One region of the Peribacillus sp. CSMR9 genome, then DNA from elsewhere that is predicted to be linked to it. Evidence: a T-box and tRNA genes for the amino acid it is inferred to sense, from the RefSeq annotation. Region 1 holds a T-box; the other holds one or more tRNA genes.

What was found. A T-box is a leader RNA that pairs with one kind of tRNA and senses whether it is charged. The one in region 1 lies ahead of N9I19_RS02185 (valine--tRNA ligase), so its partner is inferred to be a tRNA-Val.
Region 2: it encodes a tRNA-Val, which carries the amino acid that the T-box ahead of N9I19_RS02185 (valine--tRNA ligase) is inferred to sense. The anticodon was not compared.

What each region holds. Positions count from the first base shown of each region.
Region 1 covers NZ_JAOPHO010000002.1:69,803-81,737, forward strand. Annotated here, with positions in the region: gene N9I19_RS02185 (valine--tRNA ligase) at 1-2,445, opposite strand, end outside; T-box leader at 2,489-2,717, opposite strand; gene N9I19_RS02190 (hypothetical protein) at 2,955-3,146, shown strand; gene ysxE (spore coat protein YsxE) at 3,203-4,273, opposite strand; gene N9I19_RS02200 (LysM peptidoglycan-binding domain-containing protein) at 4,406-5,821, opposite strand; gene hemL (glutamate-1-semialdehyde 2,1-aminomutase) at 6,164-7,453, opposite strand; gene hemB (porphobilinogen synthase) at 7,493-8,488, opposite strand; gene N9I19_RS02215 (uroporphyrinogen-III synthase) at 8,507-9,283, opposite strand; gene hemC (hydroxymethylbilane synthase) at 9,283-10,215, opposite strand; gene N9I19_RS02225 (cytochrome C assembly family protein) at 10,225-11,055, opposite strand; gene hemA (glutamyl-tRNA reductase) at 11,066-11,935, opposite strand, start outside.
Region 2 covers NZ_JAOPHO010000056.1:17,746-29,680, reverse strand. Annotated here, with positions in the region: gene N9I19_RS19215 (ATP-dependent helicase) at 19-2,292, opposite strand; gene N9I19_RS19210 (hypothetical protein) at 2,443-2,739, shown strand; gene N9I19_RS19205 (spore coat protein) at 2,795-3,283, opposite strand; gene N9I19_RS19200 (hypothetical protein) at 3,521-3,784, opposite strand; gene N9I19_RS19195 (GNAT family N-acetyltransferase) at 3,944-4,372, opposite strand; gene N9I19_RS19190 (YjcG family protein) at 4,377-4,892, opposite strand; gene N9I19_RS19185 (alpha/beta hydrolase) at 4,987-5,709, opposite strand; gene N9I19_RS19180 (phosphatidylglycerophosphatase A family protein) at 5,903-6,460, shown strand; gene N9I19_RS19175 (hypothetical protein) at 6,478-6,699, opposite strand; tRNA gene N9I19_RS19170 (tRNA-Val) at 6,915-6,986, shown strand; gene truA (tRNA pseudouridine(38-40) synthase TruA) at 7,980-8,717, shown strand; gene N9I19_RS19160 (DUF421 domain-containing protein) at 8,975-9,673, opposite strand; gene N9I19_RS19155 (YhgE/Pip domain-containing protein) at 10,261-11,935, shown strand, end outside.

The sequences.
Region 1 (11,935 bases):
GATCAGTCCTGTAAGCGGAAGGATCAGTTCTACACCAGTTACGACAGCTGTCATGGCTTGAGCAGGTTCTTCGACCTCGATTCCGATCGTCAATTGTTCAGGATTACAGAAACGCTCGATATAGCTGCTGTTTTTCTGTAACGTTTCTAAGATGGACTCATCTTTAGCTTTTAAAATCAAATTGATTTTTTTGCTTAATGGTGTATTCACCTCAGCACGGATGTTACGGACGGAGCGGATGATTTCAACAAGCAGCTTCATTTCCTCGGCTGCAGCTGTATCTGTCAATCCTTCATTCACTTCCGGCCAAGCGGCAACAGTGATCGACTCACCTTGGTGAGGAAGGTTCTGCCAGATTTCTTCGGTAATGAATGGCATGAACGGGTGTAATAATCTCATCGTGTTATCCAGTACATAAGCCAAGATCGAGCGGGTCGTTATCTTCGCTGCTTCATTTTCGCCATATAACGGAAGCTTCGCCATTTCAATATACCAGTCACAGAAGTCATCCCAAATGAAGTTATAAAGCACACGGCCCACTTCACCGAACTCATAACGGTCCGCAAGTCTCGTCACGTTTGAAATCGTTTCATTCAAGCGCGTCAAAATCCATTTATCGGCTACAGACTTCTCACCGCTTAAATCGATTTCGTCATAAGTCATGCCATTCATGTTCATCAAAGCAAAACGGGATGCGTTCCAAATCTTATTCGAGAAGTTCCAAACCGCTTCCACTTTTTCCGTACTATAACGAAGGTCCTGCCCTGGTGAGCTGCCTGTAGATAAGAAGTAACGCAGGGAATCGGCACCGTATTGATCGATGACATCCATCGGATCCACACCATTGCCAAGCGATTTACTCATCTTGCGACCCTGTTCGTCACGAACCAGACCGTGGATCAGTACATTTTCAAATGGACGCTCACCTGTGAACTCAAGTGCTTGGAAAATCATCCGCGATACCCAGAAGAAAATGATATCATAGCCTGTTACAAGTGCTCCGTTTGGATAGTATCGTTTGAAATCGATACTGTCCTTATCAGGCCAGCCCATAGTCGAGAATGGCCATAATGCCGAGCTGAACCATGTATCCAGAACATCTGTATCCTGTTCCCAGTTTTCAGCATCCGCAGGTTCTTCGTGGCCAACATACACTTCACCTGTTTCTTTATGGTACCACGCTGGAATGCGGTGACCCCACCAAAGCTGACGGGAAATGCACCAGTCTCGGATATTTTCCATCCAGTGGAGGTACGTTTTTTCAAAACGATCTGGTACGAAATGAACCTTTTCCTCATCGGACCCTTTTTGAAGTTCAACGGATGCATCAGCCAGTGGCTGCATTTTTACGAACCATTGAGTCGAAAGATATGGTTCAACAACAGCACCGCTTCTCTCTGAATGGCCGACTGAGTGAAGGTGATCTTCGATTTTGAAGAGCACTCCTTCTTCCTGAAGGTCTTTGACGATTTGCTTACGGCATTCGAAGCGATCCATACCTTCGTACTTACCAGCCTTTTCATTCATCGAACCGTCTTCATGCATGACAAGGATGCGCTCCAAATTGTGACGGTTCCCAATTTCGAAGTCATTCGGGTCATGGGCCGGAGTAATTTTAACCGCGCCTGAACCGAATTCCATATCGACATAATCATCACCGACAATTGGGATTTCCCGGCCTGTAATTGGCAAACGAACCATCTTGCCGATCAGGTGTTTATAACGATCATCTTCAGGGTGTACAGCAACCGCAGTATCGCCTAGCATCGTTTCTGGACGTGTGGTGGCTATTTCAATTTCACCTGACCCGTCAACCAACGGATATTTCATATGGTAAAATGCACCCTGCACATCTTTATAAATAACCTCGATATCGGATAACGCCGTTTTCGTTGATGGATCCCAGTTGATGATGTATTCGCCTCGGTAAATCAAGTCCTTTTTATAAAGAGAGACGAAAACTTCGCGTACTGCTTTTGAAAGCCCCTCATCAAGAGTGAAGCGTTCACGGGTATAATCAAGCCCAAGACCCAACTTTGACCATTGTTCACGGATATGGCTCGCATATTCCTCTTTCCATTTCCATGTCTCTTCAACGAACTTTTCACGTCCAAGGTCATAACGGCTTACGCCTTCCGAGCGAAGCTTTTGTTCAACCTTTGCTTGAGTGGCGATACCGGCATGGTCCATGCCAGGCAACCATAATACATCATAGCCTTGCATCCTTTTCATTCGTGTCAATATATCTTGAAGTGTCGTATCCCAAGCATGGCCAAGATGCAGCTTACCTGTTACATTAGGGGGCGGGATGACAATCGTATATGGTTCCTTTTTATCGTCACCCGTCGCTTCGAAAAACTTCCCATTAAGCCACCATTTATAGCGGCCTTTCTCTATCGTCTGCGGATCATATTTAGTTGGCATCGAAATTTGGTTCTCTTCCATATCATTTCCTCCTTTTTGGGCATAAAAAAAACTTCCATCATCACAAAAGGACGAAGGAAGTTGTTCGCGGTGCCACCTTTTTTCCGAAAAATAAAAAAATCTCTTTCGGCTCTCAAATCGGATAACGGCTCTTCACCGGCCTTCGCTACTAAGATCTTTCACGAAAACTGCTCGCGGACGACTTCGGATGCTGCTGCCTGGAAACCTCCCACCAATTGGTTTCCTCTCTGAAAAGTGCATTTCATCTTACTATTTCCGGTCTTTGCATTGAATTATATTCATATGTAAAATCATTGAATGCATATAGTATATAGTACAAAAAATATGGGGCTCCAGTCAATCATCTTTTCGCTTACTTTCCCAGGAAGCGTCTCATTTCACGCATTCACTCCCGCTGTCCGGCCAGTTTCTTTATTTTATACTCCAGGAACAGTTAATGTGACGGCTTTTTCACCTTTCCCACTACCCACCCATATAATAAAAGAAGTCCTAAAAAGGAAGGTAATAATATGAAGCGAAGATATACTCCCTATACTTTACCGCCTTGGATGAAAAAATTCCGCGGTGTTTGCCAGCAGTTCATCATTCCCTTTATCGTATTCCAAGGATTACGTACGCTGATTTTCCCTACTTTCTTCGATATGCTCCTGTTAGTCGCCTTTATTTTCTTGGCCTTGTCTTTATATTTCGAATGGATTTAATTATTCCCTCACAGCAAAAAAATATACATGACTGGAGATGATCCAATCATGTATATTTAGCTTGGGGGTGATTGCTCTTCTTTGGCAGCCTCGGCAGCCGCCTTTTTCTTCTGTTCGATTTCTTCGATTTTCATCACCATATATTCTACATTCTTCAGGAGCCAAAATTGCCTCTGCAGTTGAGTAACATTATCAAGCTCTGAACGATGGCTCCTGCCATCGGAATAACCCTTCACTAATTCCAAAGCTGATCCAGGGAAAGCCATATAACTTTGCATGAGCAGCAATTCTTCTTCTTTCAAAGGAAAATAACGAAAATAGTTATATAGCCAGTCGACGCAGTCATCGCATTGGACAGGATAGGTCCTGGCCGATTTAACGAGAAATGGCAGTAAATCGAAATGAGGCGGTGCCGTATTCGAATTCTCAAAATTGATGAAGTAGCCATACCCCCGTTCATCACTAACGAAATGCTTCAAAGAGACCTTTCCGTGCGTGATCACGGTTCGAACCTTTTCACTTTCCTTCGTTTTTTCATACCAGGTTTCAAATTTCTTGATCGAGTACTTCAGTGCCTGTGAAATATCAGTGAAGAATGAACAAACCGTCATTTCAAATGGAGACATATACCACTTCTTTTCGCAGCTGACAATATACTCATCCATAAAGTCCTTCTCGTTATTCCAGGCATCAAGCGTCCGCTCATAATGAGCTTCCCGTTCTTCTATATCCACCTGGATTTCCTTTACTGACAGCGTATGCATCCGAGCAAGCTCCCTGAACATTTGCTTATGCTTTTCATCACGCTCCCCGTCCCCTTCATTATTAAGCCAGGGCATCAGGTAATACAAACGTCCATTATGAAGAACGGCGTAACGCTGATCCATCGTTTGATAAATGGGAACGATCCGGTTATAGCCTCGATGGTACAGTTTTTGAACATTCCTGATAAAATCAATGCCTTTATGCGGTACAATGGATTTCAAGGCAAATGTACCTCGATCACTGTATACTTTTTTCACCCGCCCGAAGTCCTCAATATATTGTACATACATGGCGTATTCCTTCAAGACGGTCTCCGTGTCACGATCCCGATTAATAGGCTGCTGATTCTCGTTTTCCCTCACGAGACTCACTCACTTTCTCTATAAACACTCAACAATCCGATTATTCGATTCCTCTAGCCACCAAAAGGTGTAATTAAATCCGGGCTGCTCTAAAAAACAGGAGCAGACCATATGCTCTGCTCTCTGTCCTGGTCAATTCTTATACGCAACCGCCTTCGGTATATAGATGACTTGCCCTTCATGGACGTTCTGGTTCGACTCCAACTCATTACTGAAAAGTATGGATTGAACCGTAACATCATAACGTTGAGCCAAGTCATCAAGCGTTTCCCCTTGCTGGACAATACAAACCTTCATCCTTACCAGCTCTTCTTCTTGTTTCCGACCGAATAAGTCCATGATGGAAAGCTGCTTTTCATCATGTTCAGCGGTTTCCTTATCATCACGTTCCACGGCTTGTTTCCTGCCTTTGAAATTTTTAACTTCCTTAGCTGGCGGCGCTGGTCTTTCCTTCTTTTTGAATAGATCGCTTAACGAATTTGCTTTCTCTTCATGTTCCATCTTCGCATGTTCATTTAGGATAGGACCCGCTGCAGCCTCAGCTTCTTCCTGCCGGATGACATCCTCGTTTTCGGAATTTGAAACAGGGCTATTCTCAACTGGGACACTTATATGATTGATTACATGATTTGGCTCTTCCACTGCTTCCTCTTCCATCAAAGTCTTTCTAGGAGTCTCGACTTTCTCCATGGTTTCCTGCCTGCTTACATTTTCCTCCTGCTTCTCCTCTTCCTTGGATGACATAGGTACCTCTGCTGAATCAGGCCGATCACTTATAGAAAAATTCACTTCTTCCTGTCTGTGCACTTCCGTTTCCCACTCCTCCTCTTCAGGATATGGTGAAACGGGAATCTCAAAAACTGGGACACCATGCTGATCGCTTAAATAGATTGGTTCCTCTTCCTCTTCCTCGTTTGCTTCAGATACCCGTTTTGCCTCTGCAGAAAAAGGCGTGTATAACTCTTCCTCCAGCTCATCTCGGAAAACAGGCTGAAAATCTGGGATTGGCGGCACTGCAGCCGCATATGGAATATATGACTCGTTTTCACCGTCCGTTTCTTCTTGTTCCTCTGTTTCCCCAACTTCCTGCTCCGTATCGAACCGTTCTTCCACATATGAATCATTATAAATTCCGGTTATCAACAAATCCGCCTGCAATTTCAAACAGTTATGCTCAGGCATGGCATAATCAAAGCTTTGAATCGAGACATCGATCTCCTCTAATGAGGCAATTCGATTATTCGGAATTGTTATATCAACCGGAAAACGGTGTGTGAACTCAGTAAGTCCATCAGGATGCCTCTCGACCTTTTGAACGGCTTTTGGCAAAAAGGTCTGCGAAAACTCCTCTTCCTCACCATTTTGCGAGTCTTTGTATTCACCGCATAAATCTAACGAGCCTCGTATAAAAACATATTGATCACTTTCTTGAATCGTCACATTTGGATCCAGAGAAATGGAAAATAACTCAGCCACTTCCTGTCCCTTCTGGAACCAAACGGATTCCTCTAAAGAAAATCGTAAATACGATTCATTTTCTTGCGACAAGACAACTCCTCCTTTCAGCTTCAGGAAACGGTACCTATACCAATATCAATCTATGAAGAAAGGAAGCTGATTATTCCTTCATTTCATTTGCAGCCATCCAAACCTTATTTTTACTGAACCATGATAAGGAGTAGACTTTACTTTTTCAGGCTAAAATCCATGTCGATTGGATCAATCAGACTTAAACCATTTTAATTCGGCCTACTGCCAATTAATTTGCCTTCAACCATTTTTTTCGGCCTTCTTCCACTTACTCCTTGAATCAAAAAAACAGGCTACCTTTCTCCAAAAGTTTTTGGAGAAATGGTAGCCTGTTAATAATTTTAATAGTGTCATGAAGCCTCATTTTTTTAATTTTGCAAAGGCCTGTTCTGCCGCTGTGATGGTCTTTTCGATATCTTCATCACTATGTGCAGTGGAAAGGAATAAACCTTCAAACTGGGACGGCGGCAAGTAGATGCCTTGATTCGCCATTTCCCTATAATAAGAAGCAAAGAACTCTAAATCTGATGTTTTTGCTGTATCATAATTGATTACTTCTTCATCCGTAAAGAATAGTCCAATCATGGAACCGGCACGGTTGAATGTATGGGGAACTCCGTACTTTTTCGCTGCTTCTCCGATGCCTTTTTCAAGCATATCACCTTTTCGGGTGAACTCTTCATAAGATTCTGGAGTCAATTGGCTCAGCGTTTCAAGACCAGCCGTCATGGCCAGAGGGTTACCTGACAATGTTCCTGCTTGATAGATTGTCCCGCTCGGGGCAATTCGTTCCATGAATTCGCGCTTACCTCCGAAAGCTCCGACCGGTAAGCCGCCGCCAATTACTTTCCCAAGGCAAGTCAGGTCCGGTACGATGCCAAAATAGCCTTGTGCACAGTTATAACCGACACGGAAACCTGTCATAACTTCGTCAAAGATCAATAGAGCCCCGTATTGGGTCGTCACTTCACGTAAGCCTTCGAGGAAACCTGGTTGCGGCGGAACTACGCCCATGTTCCCTGCAACAGGTTCTACGATGATACACGCGATGTCTTCGCCAAATTGTTCAAACGCATATTTGGTTGCTGCAAGATCATTATATGGTACGGTAATCGTATTTTTCGCAATGCCTTCCGGTACTCCCGGACTATCCGGCAAACCTAATGTGGCAACGCCGGAACCTGCTTTGATTAGCAATGAATCGCCATGTCCATGATATGAACCTTCGAATTTAAGGATTTTATCCCGACCTGTAAAGCCTCTCGCCAACCTTAGCGCACTCATCGTCGCTTCGGTTCCTGAAGACACCATCCGGATCATCTCAATCGAAGGCACCCGGTCAATGACCAACTTAGCCAGTTCATTCTCAATCAGCGTAGAGGTTCCAAAGCTTGTACCTGATTCCGCTACCTTTTTCAATGCTTCAACGACATGGTCATTCGTGTGACCCAGGATAAGCGGTCCCCATGAAAGAACATAGTCTATATATTCATTGCCATCGATATCATACATTTTTGAGCCTTTTCCACGCTCCATGAAAATGGGATCCATGTCCACGGATTTGAAGGCACGTACAGGGCTGTTCACGCCGCCTGGCATCAATTTTTTTGCTTCGGCAAACGCTTGTTTCGATTTTTCATATGACCGCATGATTCAATCCCCTTTTCCATTACAGGTTTTATTTGTTAATCATCTTTGATTATCTTCGTTTATCCAGCGTGCTACTTCTTTTGAGAAATACGTAATGATCAAGTCGGAACCTGCGCGTTTCAATCCTGTCAGCATTTCCATCACTATCGCTTTTTCATCAATCCAGCCATTTTGGGCAGCAGCTTTGACCATTGAATATTCACCGCTCACATTGTAGGAAACAACGGGAAGATTAAAGTTATTCTTAACGTCCCTGATAATGTCCATGTAGGAAAGGGCTGGTTTCACGATTAAGAAATCCGCACCTTCAGCAACATCGGATTCAGCTTCACGGAATGCTTCAAGGCGATTGGCAGGATCCATTTGGTAAGTTTTCCTGTCGCCAAATTGCGGCGCGCCATTCGCTGCATCACGGAATGGGCCGTAAAAAGCCGAAGCATATTTTACTGCATAGGACATGATCGGAATATCTTCATAGCCAGCTTCATCCAGGCCTGCACGGATGGCCGCAACGAAACCGTCCATCATATTGGAAGGGGCAATGATATCGGCACCGGCCTCAGCCTGGCTGATCGCCGTTTTGGCAAGAAGGTCAAGAGAAGCGTCATTCAGGATCTTTTCCCCTTCAACGACCCCGCAATGGCCATGGCTTGTATACTCACAAAGACATGTATCAGCAATGACAATGACTTCAGGATATTGTTTTTTGATATAGCGGGTTGCCTCTTGCACAAGTCCGTTATGGTGAAATGCTCCTGTGCCTTGTTCGTCTTTATCATGAGCAAAAGGGACACCGAATAAAATGACTGACTTAATGCCCAGACTTACGACTTCATCCATTTCAGCCCCAAGGTTATCCATGGATAACTGATATATACCCGGCATCGAGTTGATTTCATTTTTTACATTTTCACCGTCAATGACGAAGATCGGATAGATCAAATCCTCTTTATGCAATTGTGTTTCACGGACTAAAGCCCTCATGCCAGCACTTGCACGCAAGCGACGGTGGCGATTGAATGGAATGTTTTTCATTTTGAAGTTCCTCCCTTATTATTTCTTTTTGCTTATGAAGCGTATTAAATCCGCAACCATGGCATCCGTCGTATAAACATCTGGACAAACATCGACGTTTAGCCCATTTTTTTCAGCCGTTTTAGCGGCAATCGGCCCGATGCATGCGATGATGATCCGGTCTATGTATGTATCCAAATCATGGCGTTCCATGATCTGTAAAAAATGATTGACCGTCGAAGAGCTCGTAAAGGTTATGATGTCGATTTCATGATTCGTTATAAGTTTCACGAGTCTTTTTTCACTGCTTCCGGGAAGCACGGTATGATAAATTATCACTTCATCACAGGATGCACCAGTTTCATTGATTGCCTCCGCAATAACCGCCCTCGCGAGATTCCCTTTTGCCAGCAATACACGCGACCCGGGATCAAGCAGGGTAATGAACTCCGCAACAAACCCTTCGGCAACAAACTGAGCTGGAACGAAATCCGCCCTATATCCATGTCGTTTCAGGGCCGCTTCTGTTTTGGAGCCGATAACGGCTATTTTCGGAAGCATTAAAGGCTGTTCACCAATAAGTTTAAAGAAGAAATCCACTCCATTTTGACTGGTGAGAATTATCCAGTCATAGGTATGCAGCTCATCTAACCGCTCTTGAACAACTTCCATATGATCAGGAAGAGTGAACTCCAGCAATGGCACAAGAAGCGGCGTTCCGCCATTTTTATCGATCGAATCTTTTAATCCATCTGCCTGCCCTTTCCCTCTGGTGATTAATACCCGATAATCCTTAAGAGGTTGAAAGGGATTCATTACTGATCAAGCTCCTCTTTTACGCGATCAATCAATTCTTTACCGCCCATTTCACTTATCTGTTTGGCAGCATCATGCCCAACCGTCTCGGGATCAGCCCCCTCAACCATTTCTTTATAAATCACTTTTCCATCCGGAGAAGCGACCAAAGCCGTCAAGGAAACCAATCCATTATCTTTCTCTACCGCAAATCCGGCAATCGGCACCTGGCATCCGCCTTCCATTTTATCCAAAAAGGCACGTTCCGCTTCAACCGTTCTTTTCGTTTTTTCACAGGTTAATTTCTCAAGTTCAGCCAGCAGTTCTTTGTCGTCTTCGCGGCATTCAATGGAAAGTGCCCCTTGTCCAACTGCCGGAATGCAAATATCCTCATCTAAAAATTCCGATACGATGTCCTGCTCCCATCCCATTCTTGATAGTCCGGCTGCTGCTAAAATGATGGCATCATAATCTTCCGTGTTCAGCTTATTCAGACGGGTATCGATATTCCCGCGAATCCATTTAATTTCAAGATCCGGCCTTCTAGCCAAAATTTGCGCGCCGCGGCGCAAACTGCTTGTACCTATAATGGAACCGGGCTTCAGTTCGGAAAGGGTTTCATGGTTCTTTGAAATCAAGGCATCCCGATGGTCCTCCCTTGGTGGTATGCAGCCGATCGTCAAGCCTGGAGGCAGCACTGCCGGCATATCTTTCATACTATGTACAGCCATATCTATTTCTTTATCCAGCATCGCTTGTTCGATTTCTTTAACGAATAAGCCTTTTCCGCCTACCTTGGAAAGCGTTACATCAAGGATTTGGTCACCCTTTGTGACAATTTCCTTCACCTCGAACTCGTATGGAACCCCAAGCTCTTTAAGTTGATCGATTACCCAGTTCGTTTGGGTGATCGCTAATTTACTACGTCTAGAACCAACAATTATTTTTCTCATAGTTTCCTCCTATGTATTCCAAAAGTGGAATGTTGAAAGGCTTCCGAAAAGGAAAAAGTTAATTAACACAATCATGAAAGATCCAATATTCAGAAAGGCTAGGGTCCTTCCATACATTTGTTTCCGAATTTTCAAGTATAAAAACACACTGTAAGCGACGAGCAAAATGAATGAACCGATGATCTTCATATCCAGCCAGGATACCCCAGGCACTTTTATATAAGCCCATTGAATCCCCAAGATAAGGGAGACCACTAATAATGGAACACCTATTACTGCGAGGACATAAGACATTTGCTCGAGCTTCGTTAAATCGCCGAGCCGAAGCAGCCGTTTCCCCCACTTCTTCCGTTTAAGTAAATCATATTGAATTAAGTAGAGAAGGGAAAAAACGAAAGAAAGCGTGAATGCCCCATAAGATAGGATGGCAAAAGTGATATGTATGAGCAATAGCTCTGAAACCAGACGCTGTGCAAGCACTTGAGATTCTATCTGAACAGGTGCAAAGGTATGGATGGCCATAACCATAAAACCTAATACGTTCGTAAAAAAGACCGTAAAATCGACTCTTAGCAATCGGTTAATGATTAAAGATAACGATATGAGGACCCATGCATAAAAATATAAGCCTTCAAAAATCGTCAATACCGGGAACCTTCCCGTTTTCAATACATACAGAAATAAAAAAATTGTTTGCAGTACCCAAACAATAGAAAGCAACCAGAAGGCGACCTTATTCGCCTTCTGGTTATTATTAAGGAAGTCAATAAAGTATAAAAGCATACTGATGGCATACAACAATACGGTGGCTTCATGCAATCTTGTCATTAGTAATTCCATATTTACCTCATTACTGGACAGGAACTGGATTCAATAGGGATGCCTTGGAGCTGTTCATTTCTTTTTCATCATCCGCTACCAGCTGGTCTTCAATCAATTCCTCTAAATGAAAGATTTTCACGAAATTATTTAATTGCTCTTTTGCATTCGGCTCATCCGCAAGCTCTTTTGCATAAAGAATAGGATCTTTTAGCATTTGGTTGATGATGCTCTTCGTATGCTTGTTCAGAACCTTTTTGTCCCTTTCGCTTAAATGAGGAAGCTTTCTTTCGATGCTTTCCATCGTTTCCTGTTGTATTGATAGGGATTTTTCCCGTAAAGAAGAAATGACAGGAACCACACCAAGCAAATTAATCCATTGATTGAAGTCCACAATTTCAGATTCGATCATCAATTCTATTTTCTCGGCAGCTTTTTTGCGCTCTTCGATATTCGCTTGCACGATCCCTTCAAGATCGTCAATGTCATACAAGAAGATATTTTCAAGCTCCGCCAATGTTGGATCAAGGTCACGCGGCACTGCGATATCCACCATGAAAATAGGACGGCCTTTACGAAGCTTATTCACGTATGTCATCATTTCTTTTGTTACTAGAAGATCCTTTGAACCAGTGGAGGTAATCAGGATATCCGCTTCCACTAAAGCGCATTGCAGCTCTTGAAGCTGTTTCGCTGTACCATTGAATCTCTCCGCCAAGTCGACCGCTTTCTGAAAGGTGCGGTTAATGACTGTGATGCTGTCAGCGCCATTACTATGCAGATTCTGAATGGCTAACTCACCCATCTTACCGGCCCCAAGAATCAAGACGTTCTTGCCGTTCAGGCCTCCAAAGATTTTTTTTGCAAGCTCGACTGCCGCATAGCTGACAGAAACGGCATT
Region 2 (11,935 bases), on a different contig from region 1:
GATATTATTCACTTTTGGTCAAAGCTTCAAGAAACGTGATGGATAAGCGGTCCGTCCCCGTCTAGTTTGCAGGATGGAAAGGTAAAGATCCTTTTTAGCCCGGGTTGCTGCTACATAGAGCAAACGTCTTTCTTCTTCAAGAGGGGCCAGCTCCCCTTTTCGGTATGATTCAAGTGCGAAATCATGAGGAATGCTGCCATCGACAGCAGCAAGAACATAAACGGTTTGATATTCAAGCCCTTTTGAACGGTGTATGGTAGTTAGCTGTATGGCATCCTTAAAATGTTTCGATAGCTGTTTTATCTCTTGAACCATCGCAGTCATATGATCGACATGATCAAGGAAAGCGGCGACGGTGGGAAAACGATTTGCTGCCACCTTTAGGTCGCGGATGTCATCGGAACCTTTTTCCAGGTTTGCTTCATTTCCGCGCTTTTTTACATATTCCTGGTATCCCAAATCTTTCTCGATGATTTCTAAAGCTACAAGTGGAGCCATATTTTTTAAAGAGCGGATTTGTCCTGGGATCGTTTTTAATTTTCGTTCTTGAAAAGCATGTCCTGTCTTAACAAAAGCAAATGCATCGATAAAATCACAATCCTGCAGTATTGTCATTGCTTTTAACTCCTGTAATATACTTTGCTTTAAAAATAAGGAGGAAAGGACATCAGATGCTGCCTTGCTATCATGGGGAAACAAACTCAGGCGCATAAAGGCAAGCATGCCGCGAATGACCCTGCGCTGATAAAACGAATCTGCATCCTTTTCAATGACAAATGGCAGGTTTGAAGCGGCTAGCCGTTCAAAAATGGCCCTGGACATCGTATGTGTCCTATACAAAACTGCAAAGTCCCCAGGGTTTGCTCCCTTGGATATTTTTTCTTGGATGTCGGATACGATCATCGTTGCTTCCAATTCCTCATCATAAGGATAAAATAATACAGGGGGATTACCAGAATCATGCTGTGCTGTCATCTTTTTTTCCATCCGGTTCTGGTTGCGCTTGATCAAGCGGTTCGCTGTAGCGACAATTTCATGAGAAGAGCGATAATTCTCGGTCAGCTTTACCACTTGGGATCTAGGGAAATCATGATTGAAATTCAGAATATACTTCGGATCGCTTCCGCGGAAAGAATAAATGGATTGATCATCATCCCCAACCGCACATACATTTTTTGATTCAGCAGAGAGGAGTTTTATCAATTCATATTGAACTTTATTGATATCCTGAAACTCATCAACCAAAAAATAGTTAAATCTTTGCTGATATTTCTTCAAAAAATCCGGGTGGTTTTTTAAAAATACATAACAGCCTACAAGCATATCATCAAAATCATATTTCCCTGTTTGCTGTTTATATTCTTCATATTTCTTATATAAAAATAAACAGGATTTCTCCCACTCGTCTGTCGGTTTAATATCTTCTGGAAAGGCCAAGGAATTTTTCCAAAGCCCAATTTGTTGAAGGGCTTGATCATATGCAAATTCCTTATCATCAAGTTCCAATTCCCTGCCAGCCTGTTTCAATATCTTTTCTTTTTCCCATTCCCACTTCAATAGGAAATCGCGCTGCCATTTGGATGGTTCGTGAAAAATCAGGATTTTATAAAAGATGCTATGAAAGGTCCCGCTAACTATTTGAGAAACAAGGGAAGGCGTCATATAGGGATAGCCGAGCAGACGCTGCTGCATTTCCTTTGCAGATTTCGCCGTGAATGTTACAAGCATGATACTTTTTGGATCAATCTTCTTCACTGTGAGCATATAGGCAGTACGTACCGTTAATACCCGGGTTTTCCCACTGCCGGCTCCTGATAGGACGAGGATTGGTCCATCGATCGTCATTACCGCTTTGAGTTGCTCTGCATCTAGAACAACCCCGGATGAGGATAATTCCTGAAAGTATGGTTCCTCTGGTTGTTCCAGGGCAGAAGGTTTATCTGAATACTTCGGATTGCCAGTTATGGGCCGGCTTTTAAGGAAAGGTTCCGTAATGGTTTTTGTTTCTGTAATGGTTCGTGATGTAGGAATCCTAAATCCATTCTGTTCCATATATTCTAATGGCCTGTCCTCATTTATCGGTTCTGAATTCGGCATTTCGCAGTGAGCCTGCGATGGGTCACTATGATAAAAATAGGGTGTCTCATGGATCCCAATAAATAATTTCACTGGTTTATGACAAATGATACAAGAAAGCTGATCACGTTTTCCTTTTTCAAAAAGTGTCTGCAGCTCACCAGCTGAAACGGTATGTAAATGTACGATTTCATTGCCAGATTTTGCTTGATTCATATAAATGGATACCTCTAATCTATTAAAAATATCGGCAATACTCATCATACCAGAAGATTAGGAAAAAAGAATGCGGAAATAGTGTTTAAATCTCATTCCAGACGGGTAATTAAATGACAACATAACTATTTAAATAAAGGTGGGATTCCTATGGGATACATAGCACCTGTTACACAATTTGATTATATTCAATATGCCAACCGGACGGTCGGAGCTGAAGAGAAAGTAAGAATTGTCAAAGGAACGGAACCCATTCAACCGATCCGCTTTGATCAGGTGTTGGAAGAGGAAATGGGAAGCTTTGAAGGATTCGATCAAGTTCAATATCATAATCGGGAAAGGACGAATGGAGCAGGCGCTAATAAAAATCAAATGGGCATGGGGGTTAGTGAAGAATTTACGGCTGAAATGACGGGAAAAGGGTGGTATTTCAACGAAAGTGTCTAGTTTTGCAAAGAAAAACAAAAGAGGACACGTGAAGTGTCCTTTTTGTGTTGATCTCTTAGAGAACGTCAATTTCCACGATTAGAGCTAACAATAATTGTAGTAAAAGTTGAATGTTAAGAGCGATTTGTGCATCAGTTGTTACAACGTCGATATCACGGCTGTTTTCAACAATTGTTTTTTGGCGCGTGATTTGTTTAACATTAGAAGATTGGATTAATTCTTGGGTAATCCTATCAGCATTATCATTATCTGCAACGGAAATGCTTACGATGATCGCGATAGCTGCTTGTAGAGCGGATTGTAGAGAAAGAGCCGCTTTAACATCTGTTGAAGTGATATTTACATTACAAGAATCTTTAATGTAAATTAGTTCTTCGGAAAGCTGAACCTGAGAATTGTCTTGTCTTGCCTCTTGTTCGATCGAGTCGTCTTCGTTATTGCAGAATCCTGTCAGGGGGTGGTGTGAAGCTGAATCTAGGGCTGACCATGATCTTTCAGAGTCTTCATGAGTGTTACAGTTGCTACGATATACATTTTGGTTCATGTTGTTTTTTCCTCCTTAGGTTTTATTCCCTATTAAAATATGCTTTGATGGTTAATCGGGTTGGACGAATAAATCAGTTAATTCGTCTATTTTTTAATACTTAGGGAAAGTATTAGTGTGTGGGGGGGGTGAATGATAAAAGAAGCTGGAGCTTCAGGAATGAAATGTAAGTGCTGCTATGTTTTCTGTTACTTATTTCTCCCCAGCAAGTAGGGTTTGATTAGGTGAAATGGTGAATCATTTATCTTTGGAATCCGTGAATTTGTTGTGAATAGAATTTGTAATTGGATTAACATCTTTTTCCGTGATGTTCTTGTCTTGGTTTATGATTTTTTGCGATTGCTCTTGTAAATAGCGAATGGTTTCTCTAAGGTTATTTCTTTCTTTTTCAGTTAGATCGACTTTTTCCTTTTTGAAACCATGTTTTCTCATAGTCCTCGAAACCAGCAGTTCCATTAATCTTTTTTGAGACTCCTCCAGGTTAAATTCATTGTTGCCCATAAAATTTTCCCTCCTTCTTGCTTTCTATATATAGTCTATGTATTTTTGCGGAGATTGCCATTGAACAGAAATGGTTTTTTTATAAAACGATAATTTAAGATCATGAACGAACAAAAAAACGCTGTCCAATCAGAAAACTGAAAGGACAGCGTTTTTATATCATAAAATGGTCTTCGTCATCGTTTTATGAGGAATGCCAGCATCCATGAATTCGTCGGAAACGATCTCATATCCTAACTTTGAATAAAAAGGAATCGCGTGCACCTGGGCATCAAGCTTTAATTGAGGTACTTCCCGTTCGCTTGCGTATTCCTCAATAGCGTTCATGATCATGGCACCGGCACCATTCTTTCGGCCCGATGATAGTACACAAATGCGCTGGACTTTACCAATGTTGTCGATTACCCTGAAGCGGCCGGCACCTATTGGCTGATCCTGATCATCATATAAAACGAAATGTGCAGACTCTTCTTCATATTCATCGATCTCTTCTTCAAGAGGGACTTTTTGTTCTTGGACGAATACTTTTTTTCGAATCATATAAGCATTTTCAAGCTCTTGGCTGTTCTCTGCAATTTTTACAAACACGAAATCATTCAGCTCCTAATCTAAATGTTTCATAAACGGTCCATGCCCCATCTTCAAGCTGATACAGCAAGTGAACTCGTTTCACCTCTTCTTCATGGCTAACGTCAAGCATGCTTAATTGGCCTAAAACATCAGAATGCTCATTATCGGATAAATCTTGAGCGATGGTAATATGCGGGACGAATGCATGTTCATTTTCACTTTTCATGAATTCCTCATTATTAAGTGCATCATGCAGCTCTTGAAGCCCTTCGGATAATTCCACTTTGAAATAAATAGTATTGCTTACGGGTTGGAAGGACTTTGCTTTCGTTACGTTCATCGTAAAAGGACTGCACTTTTGAGCAATGCCTTTTAATTGTTCCGCGATCGTCGAAATTTCCATATCCGTCGCTTCGAATGTTGGTTTAAGCGTTAAATGCGGTGGAATGAAAGCATATTTCGTATCATACCTTTTTCGATAGGAGTTAGCTAAATCTTGAAGTTTTTTTGAAGGGAAAATTGCAACACCATATTTCATAAATAAAACCTCCTGATATTTTTTATTGTTGTATTATATATAGTTGGACATGTTTTTTCTTGAAACCATCTCAAAAGAGGTGATTACGAGTAAGTTAGAACATTTCCAATAGTGCTCTTTTTAAATCTGCCTGCCAATATTTCCAGGTATGATTACCTTCAAATTCTTCATAGAAGCATGGAAATCCTTTTTGGTTTAATAATTTATGCAATTCCCTGTTGGGTTCTATGAAGTTTGCCCTGTTGCCATCAGTCGTCGGAACATCAGTTTCCCCAGTCCCGATCACATGGTAAAGTTCGAGGAGATGCGGATCCTCAAAATTACGTACAGCATCCATTACTGCTTCATTGGCAAGTGGCGACTGCATGATGCATTTCCCGAATGTATGGGGATATTTTAGTGCGGCCAATAAAGAAACTGTACCACCAAGAGAGTCACCGATCAAAGCTCGACCATGTCCCATTTGATAGGTCGGAAATTCATCATCTAAAAACGGGACAAGTTCATGGGCAAGAAAACGTATGTACGCAATGTGCTGTTCCCCGTCCGGATGATATTTGCTCCTGCGGTCAAAGCGATCTTTATAGGGAATGCCGACAATGATGATATTCTCGATCTCTTCGTTCCCTAATAGTTCATCGGCTACGCGACCAATTCGGCCCATTTGAAAATAATCACGGCCATCCTGAGCAATCACAAGCGAATATTTATACAGTGGCGAAAAATTAGCAGGCAAGTAAACAAGTAGTTCCAACTCTTCTGCTAAAGCTTCGCTTTTAAACATGTACTCTTTAATTGTGCCTTTGCGTAAACTCATTTTCCCGCACCTCGATGATAATTAATAATAATGAAACAACTTACTTGATTATTTTAGCATAGCCTTGCGATTTTTTCCCGTGAGAAGAATTTAGAATAGAATATTTTCATTATATTTTCTAAAAATTTAAATTATAAGGTGCTATAATACTAGCATATAGGAAAATAATACAATAAAAGAGGTGGCGAATAAAATGGCAGATGTACAAGTACACAGCAGGGAAGTAACAAAGGCGGCTAAACGAACATTAATAGAGCGTGGTGTAAGTGTGGAGGCAATTGCAAAAATCGTTTTTGAATTGCAGTTCCCGTATAAAGCTGATCTTAAGCTGGAGGAATGCATCCACAGCGTCGAGCGTGTCCTGTTGAAAAGGGAAATTCAACATGCCATTTTAGTCGGTGTGGAGCTGGATAGACTGGCAGAGCAAAAAAAGCTATCAGAGCCCCTGCAATCGATTGTTGAATCTGATGAAGGGTTATTCGGAGTGGATGAAACGATTGCCTTTGGTGCAGTACTCGGTTACGGAAGCATTGCTGTAACGACCTTTGGCCATTTGGATAAAAATAAAATAGGCGTCATTCACGAACTCGATAAGAAGCAAGAAGGAATCGTGCATACCTTCCTGGATGATATCGTTGCAAGTATTGCCGCGAGTGCCGCCTCAAGGTTAGCTCATCGTCTGAGAGATGAAGAAGAATCGTTAACTGAACAGGAAAAGGACATTCAGGAAGAAGAAGAGTTAATCGGTTGAATCTTGTTGACCAATTTTCATCCCGACCTATCAAACCTGGCCTTAATGAGGCGGGCAGAAAGGATATTGTCCATTTTAAATGTCCGTTTTGTCTGCCTTAGAAAACAGAATGCGTGAAAATTGCCTGGATAAATTTCAAGCACCTGGATTTTCCGCTGCGTAATCTTTCCTTGTTCGGAGAGATAAATTATCTCTAATGGAGCATTTTCTTCCATATGTTTTCGAAGTATATATTTCATTCCTTGTCACTCCTTTGCTGACTTACTTGCAATCATTATATGCGAACATACGTTTCTTATGCAAGTAAAAAGGGAACGCCGGTTCTTGTTTTGCGGATAGGTAATAAAAAATAAGATGAAAATAAAACTTTTTTAATATAATGCGTTGACTTTTTAACAAAAAAACATATAATAAATTATGTACTTAAGTATTTTACTAATCAGTTATTACATACGACTTGTTAGCTCAGTGGGAGAGCACTTCCTTGACAGGGAAGGGGTCGTGGGTTCGAATCCCTCACAGGTCATCCGAACGGCGAAAGCATTGCTAAGCAATGTTCTTGCCGTTTTTTATTTTAAATCAACGACTGTATGATGGGTTCAAGGTAAACACCATAGAATGCCTAAAAACCACTTCACGCTAAAATATGTGAGGTGGTTTTTTTGCTTTTAAATTTCGAATTCAAGAATTTCATGAAGAGAAAGCACTTAAGTAACATTCAATTATGCTAGGTTTACTGTGAAGAAAATGAATTTGTAAATGTTAAGATGTTACTGCTAACATCAGTTTCTTTTCCTTGTATTGCAGTATGGATTTTCCAAAGGGCATTTCTATTACAGTATCCAGTAGCGCTGGACAAATAATTTGAAAGTTGTTAAGCATTACTATGGTATTCATCTCTAAGGAAAATACTGTTGAAGAAGCATTAACCCTGTCAGAATAAAGACGCAAAAACTTTTGAATGACTCGTTCGTTGCATGACGTTAGCCTCTTTGGTAGACTATGCAGAAGTACATTTGACTTTGGCTAGGATTTACTATGGAACGGCATAGAGCTTCCCATTTTCAGGTTTCGTTTGGGACATCTCACTTTAGTAGGAGAATAAAGGGATACAGCTTTATAAAAAGAAATAATCCATGAATCACACATACATTTTCCATATGTGGAGTGTGTGTCAAATCAGTTTTAAAAGTGTAACCCAATCATACAGGTTCCCGATTCTAACTCTAATTTCGTGGGGATCTTTTTCATGTCTATCCTTTTTCTATCTTTTCCTTCTCTCCTCTCCCAAAAAAGTAAGAATTCTTTAATTTAACTCGAACGGCAGGGGGCAGTGAAACTTCTAAGGAATAATTTTTGGATGTACAAAAATACATTACAAAAATAAAAACTTAACAATTTGATGTGTTTCTAAGAAAAAACCATCTTTTCTCATAAAGCAGGGGTTGTATGTGGGCTTGTAATTTATCAAGAATTTTCTGTTTAGATGACTATACAGGAATAATATAAGGAGGAAGCGATGAACAATTATAAATTGACCATTCAATATGATGGCGGGCGTTATAGAGGCTGGCAACGACTCGGTAATAGTGATGATACGATCCAAGGGAAAATTGAAAATGTATTAACGGAAATGGTAGGGGAAAAAATTGAAATCATCGGATGCAGCAGAACGGATGCCGGTGTACATGCCCTTGCCCAAATAGCCAATTTTAAGATCGGTGAAAATCTGACTGAAGTTGAAATCATGAATTATTTGAATAGATATTTACCACGGGATATCAGCATTGTCGAGGTTAGGCTAGTTCCTGAACGTTTTCATGCCCGTTATAATGCTAAGGATAAAACCTATTTGTATAAGATCTGGAACGAGCAATATACAAATCCTTTCATGCGAAAGTACAGTATGCATGTAGAGGAAAAGCTGAATATCACAAGAATGAAAAATGCATGTCAACATTTTATAGGTGAACATGATTTCACTGCTTTTTCAAATGCAAAGTCTAAGAAAAAGTCCATGGTGCGTGAAATATACTCCATTGATATAGAAGAAAATGCTGGCTTCATCCAAATTACAGTGCGAGGCGATGGATTTCTTTATAACATGGTTAGAAAGATTGTCGGGACGTTGATAGAAGTTGGGTTGGGTGAAATAGATGCTGAAAATATACCAAGTATTATAGAGTCAAAAGAAAGAATCCAAACGGGTCGTATGGCGGAGGCAGCTGGTTTGTACTTGGTAAAGGTTGATTTCTAGAGATGAACCATCCATAAATATGAAACTGGATTGAGTTATAATAGATAGTACAGAAAATTGACAGGGGTTTGGGTTCGAATCCTCACAGGTCCGAACGGCAAAAGCATTGCTAAGCAATGTTCTTGCCGTTTTTTATTCTGTCATTTCATATCGGATATCATTACCCTCGAAACCACAGCACAAAGACTGAACAGAAAATCACGTGACGGTCAATTTGTCCTACAGTGTAAGGTTTCCGTTGCTTGTTGTAAAGTTCTCTATGGGCGCACATTTATTTGATCCCTAAACAAATCAATAGACAAATTTCCTTTTGTCCCTACGACAGCATAAGAGATGTCAATAACAGAAAGGTTTCTTTTTTTAAGTTCAGCCATTAACCATTCGTCATCGTAGGTTTGTTTGGATAAGTTTTCGTATAGGATCTTCCCATCATAGACCATCTCTATCGGTATAGTTCCAGCTGAGGACCGTATAGCCAAATCCTGTTTGGTGGTATTTTGGTATTGTGTTTTTTTTAATACAGAAAGGGAGCCATTTATCTCTAATATGGCACACTCCACTTCATCAAAATGGAAGATATCCTTGCCCCGCAAAGCCTGTTTAAGAGAATCCAGTGAATACCCCATTCGCTGCATGGACTCCTCAAGAATCTGTCCATTCTGAATTAAGGCAACAGGTTCTCCAGCAATCCATTTTCCGAAGCGCGGATTTCGAACCGCTACAAGATTCAGTATAAAAACGACGGCACCCATAATAATCATTGCAAGGATAAAATACAAGAATTTAATTTTAATATTGAATGCTAGATTGCCTGCAATTGTCCCCATCGTAATTGAAGCGATATAAAGGTGATAGGTCCTTTGGGCAATCGTCTGTTTACCGAGCAGATGGACAAATACCCATAATAAAATAAAAGCTGTAAAGGTTCGAAAGATGATTTCAACAGATCCTGGCATGACTATTTCTCCCTTTTAAAAATCCCGACAGTTCGTTTGTAATAATATGTTCTTACAGCAAGCCCATTATTCTGTAATTTGGGTGCGAAAGTTGAAGAAGAATTAAGTTTTTTAGGGTCGTGGCCATATTTTAAATATTCCATAAAGGGAGCGATTCTTTATTAAGGATTGGTTTTCTTCCTGAACGAAGGCATAAGTCAAAAATAGGTAGGAAAACCAATTGGTTTTTTTTGTAATTAGTTTGATCAACTATTAATAATGAGGTATACCAGTTTACATGTCCCTTTTCAATAAACGGGACCCTATAGTTTTCGGCCTTGCATTTTTTTATTTCGTTCACTGTTTCAATATGCATTCCTGAATCAGTATAATCAATCACTGTGTGTTTCGAAAAAATCAACATAATTATGAAACGTACTTCCTTATAAATCAGGCATTCAAAATAAGTGAAATAGGAAGCAAGTAGCATATCGTTACTTGCTTCTTTTTATTTGGTGTCGAAAATCCATGGATATGTTTACTTAGTATTGATTTAGAACATTTTTCGAATAATAGTATCAAAATACTTTTTTGCACGGGGGTATGTTTTGAGTAATATTCGGGAGATATTCATTGACGATTTAAAATGCATTTATAAAAATTTCTTTATTTGTATCGTTGTTGTGTTTCTTATGTTCATCCCATCCATTTATGCGTGGTTTAATATTGTTGCATCATGGGACCCATATGCAAATACGGAAGGAATCCTTGTCGGTGTTTCAAATAATGATAAAGGTGCGGAGTTAAATGGCGAAGCCGTAAACATAGGCAAGGAAGTCATAGAGGGGTTAAAGGGAAACAAAGATTTGGGCTGGAGATTCACAACTCAAAAAGAGGCGTTAGCAAAAGTGGAAAAGGGGGATTATTACGCATCCATCATCATTCCAGAGAATTTTTCGGAGCATATTGCGACAATCATGACCGATGACCCTATTAAAGCGGAGATTGATTATTATGTGAATGAAAAAATCAATTCCATTGCTCCTAAAATTACGGCAGCGGGGGCCAACAGCATTGTGGGAAATGTGAGCAAAAGCTTTATCAAATCAGCTAGCGGGAGTATTCTTGCAATCTTTAATGAACTGGGAATCACCTTGCAAAATGAGTTGCCGACAATTCAGAAAATGAAGAATATGGTGTATTTATTAGAGGGAGAACTTCCGGAGCTTGAACAAAATCTGAAAATCGTACAAACACATGTGAAAAGAGCAGAAGAAATCATTAAAATGGTCAATGATGGTCTGGATTCAATAGAAGGTTTAACATCACAGAAAGACAAATTGGTGTCAGGTGTTTCTAATTATGTAGACTCAACCAAGCAGGCATTTGCCGAAATCCATCCACTCTTGAAAAATGATATTGCGAGCATCAGGAGTGATAATGAATCGATTTTAGTGCTTGCAAATAGGTTAGCGGATCAGGATTTGTCCGATAATGAGGGGAATCAGCTAGTTGAACAAGGGAGAACGAGGATAAATAAAGAGTTATATCTTTTGGACAGTATGTATAACTTATTGGTGAGCGTCAATCAATTTAGTGAAAAAAACCGCCTTCAGCCAGAAATAAATCTAGTGGATGGTTTACGGGATAATGCTTCGAATCAACTTCAAGCACTGAATGACCATTCCTTCGACTCACTTAGAAATCTTGGTGAAAATAATGATGAAGTCTTGGGAAACTTCCAGGATACCTTTTCAAAGGAGACAGGACCAAAATTCAATGAAATCTGGGCTGAAACGGATACTATATTACAGAATGCCCAGCGTATGCTTGAGGAGGGAAGCCAAGCTCTTCCTGAAGTGAAGACATTGTTGAATGAGACGAATCGAACGTTAGTAACTCGTACGGGAGATATCGATAAGTTACAGGATAAATTTCCGGAGATCGAGGGGAAAATCAAGGCTCTGGCTTCTAAAATGAGAGAAATCGATAAATCTTATAATATGGAAGAAGTGATTGATTTCCTAAAGAATGATATTGAACAGGAAAGTGACTTTTTCTCGGAGCCAGTATTGCTCAATAAACACAGTTTATTTCCCATTCCGAACTATGGATCTGCCATGTCCCCCTTCTTCACGGCACTTTCCCTATGGGTGGGTGGGACAATATTGATTTCCATGCTTAGCGTGAGCGTCACACAAAAGGGTTACAGTCCATATCAAATTTATATTGGCAGGTACCTTATATTCTTCATTATTGGATTGATGCAGGCATTAGCCGTTT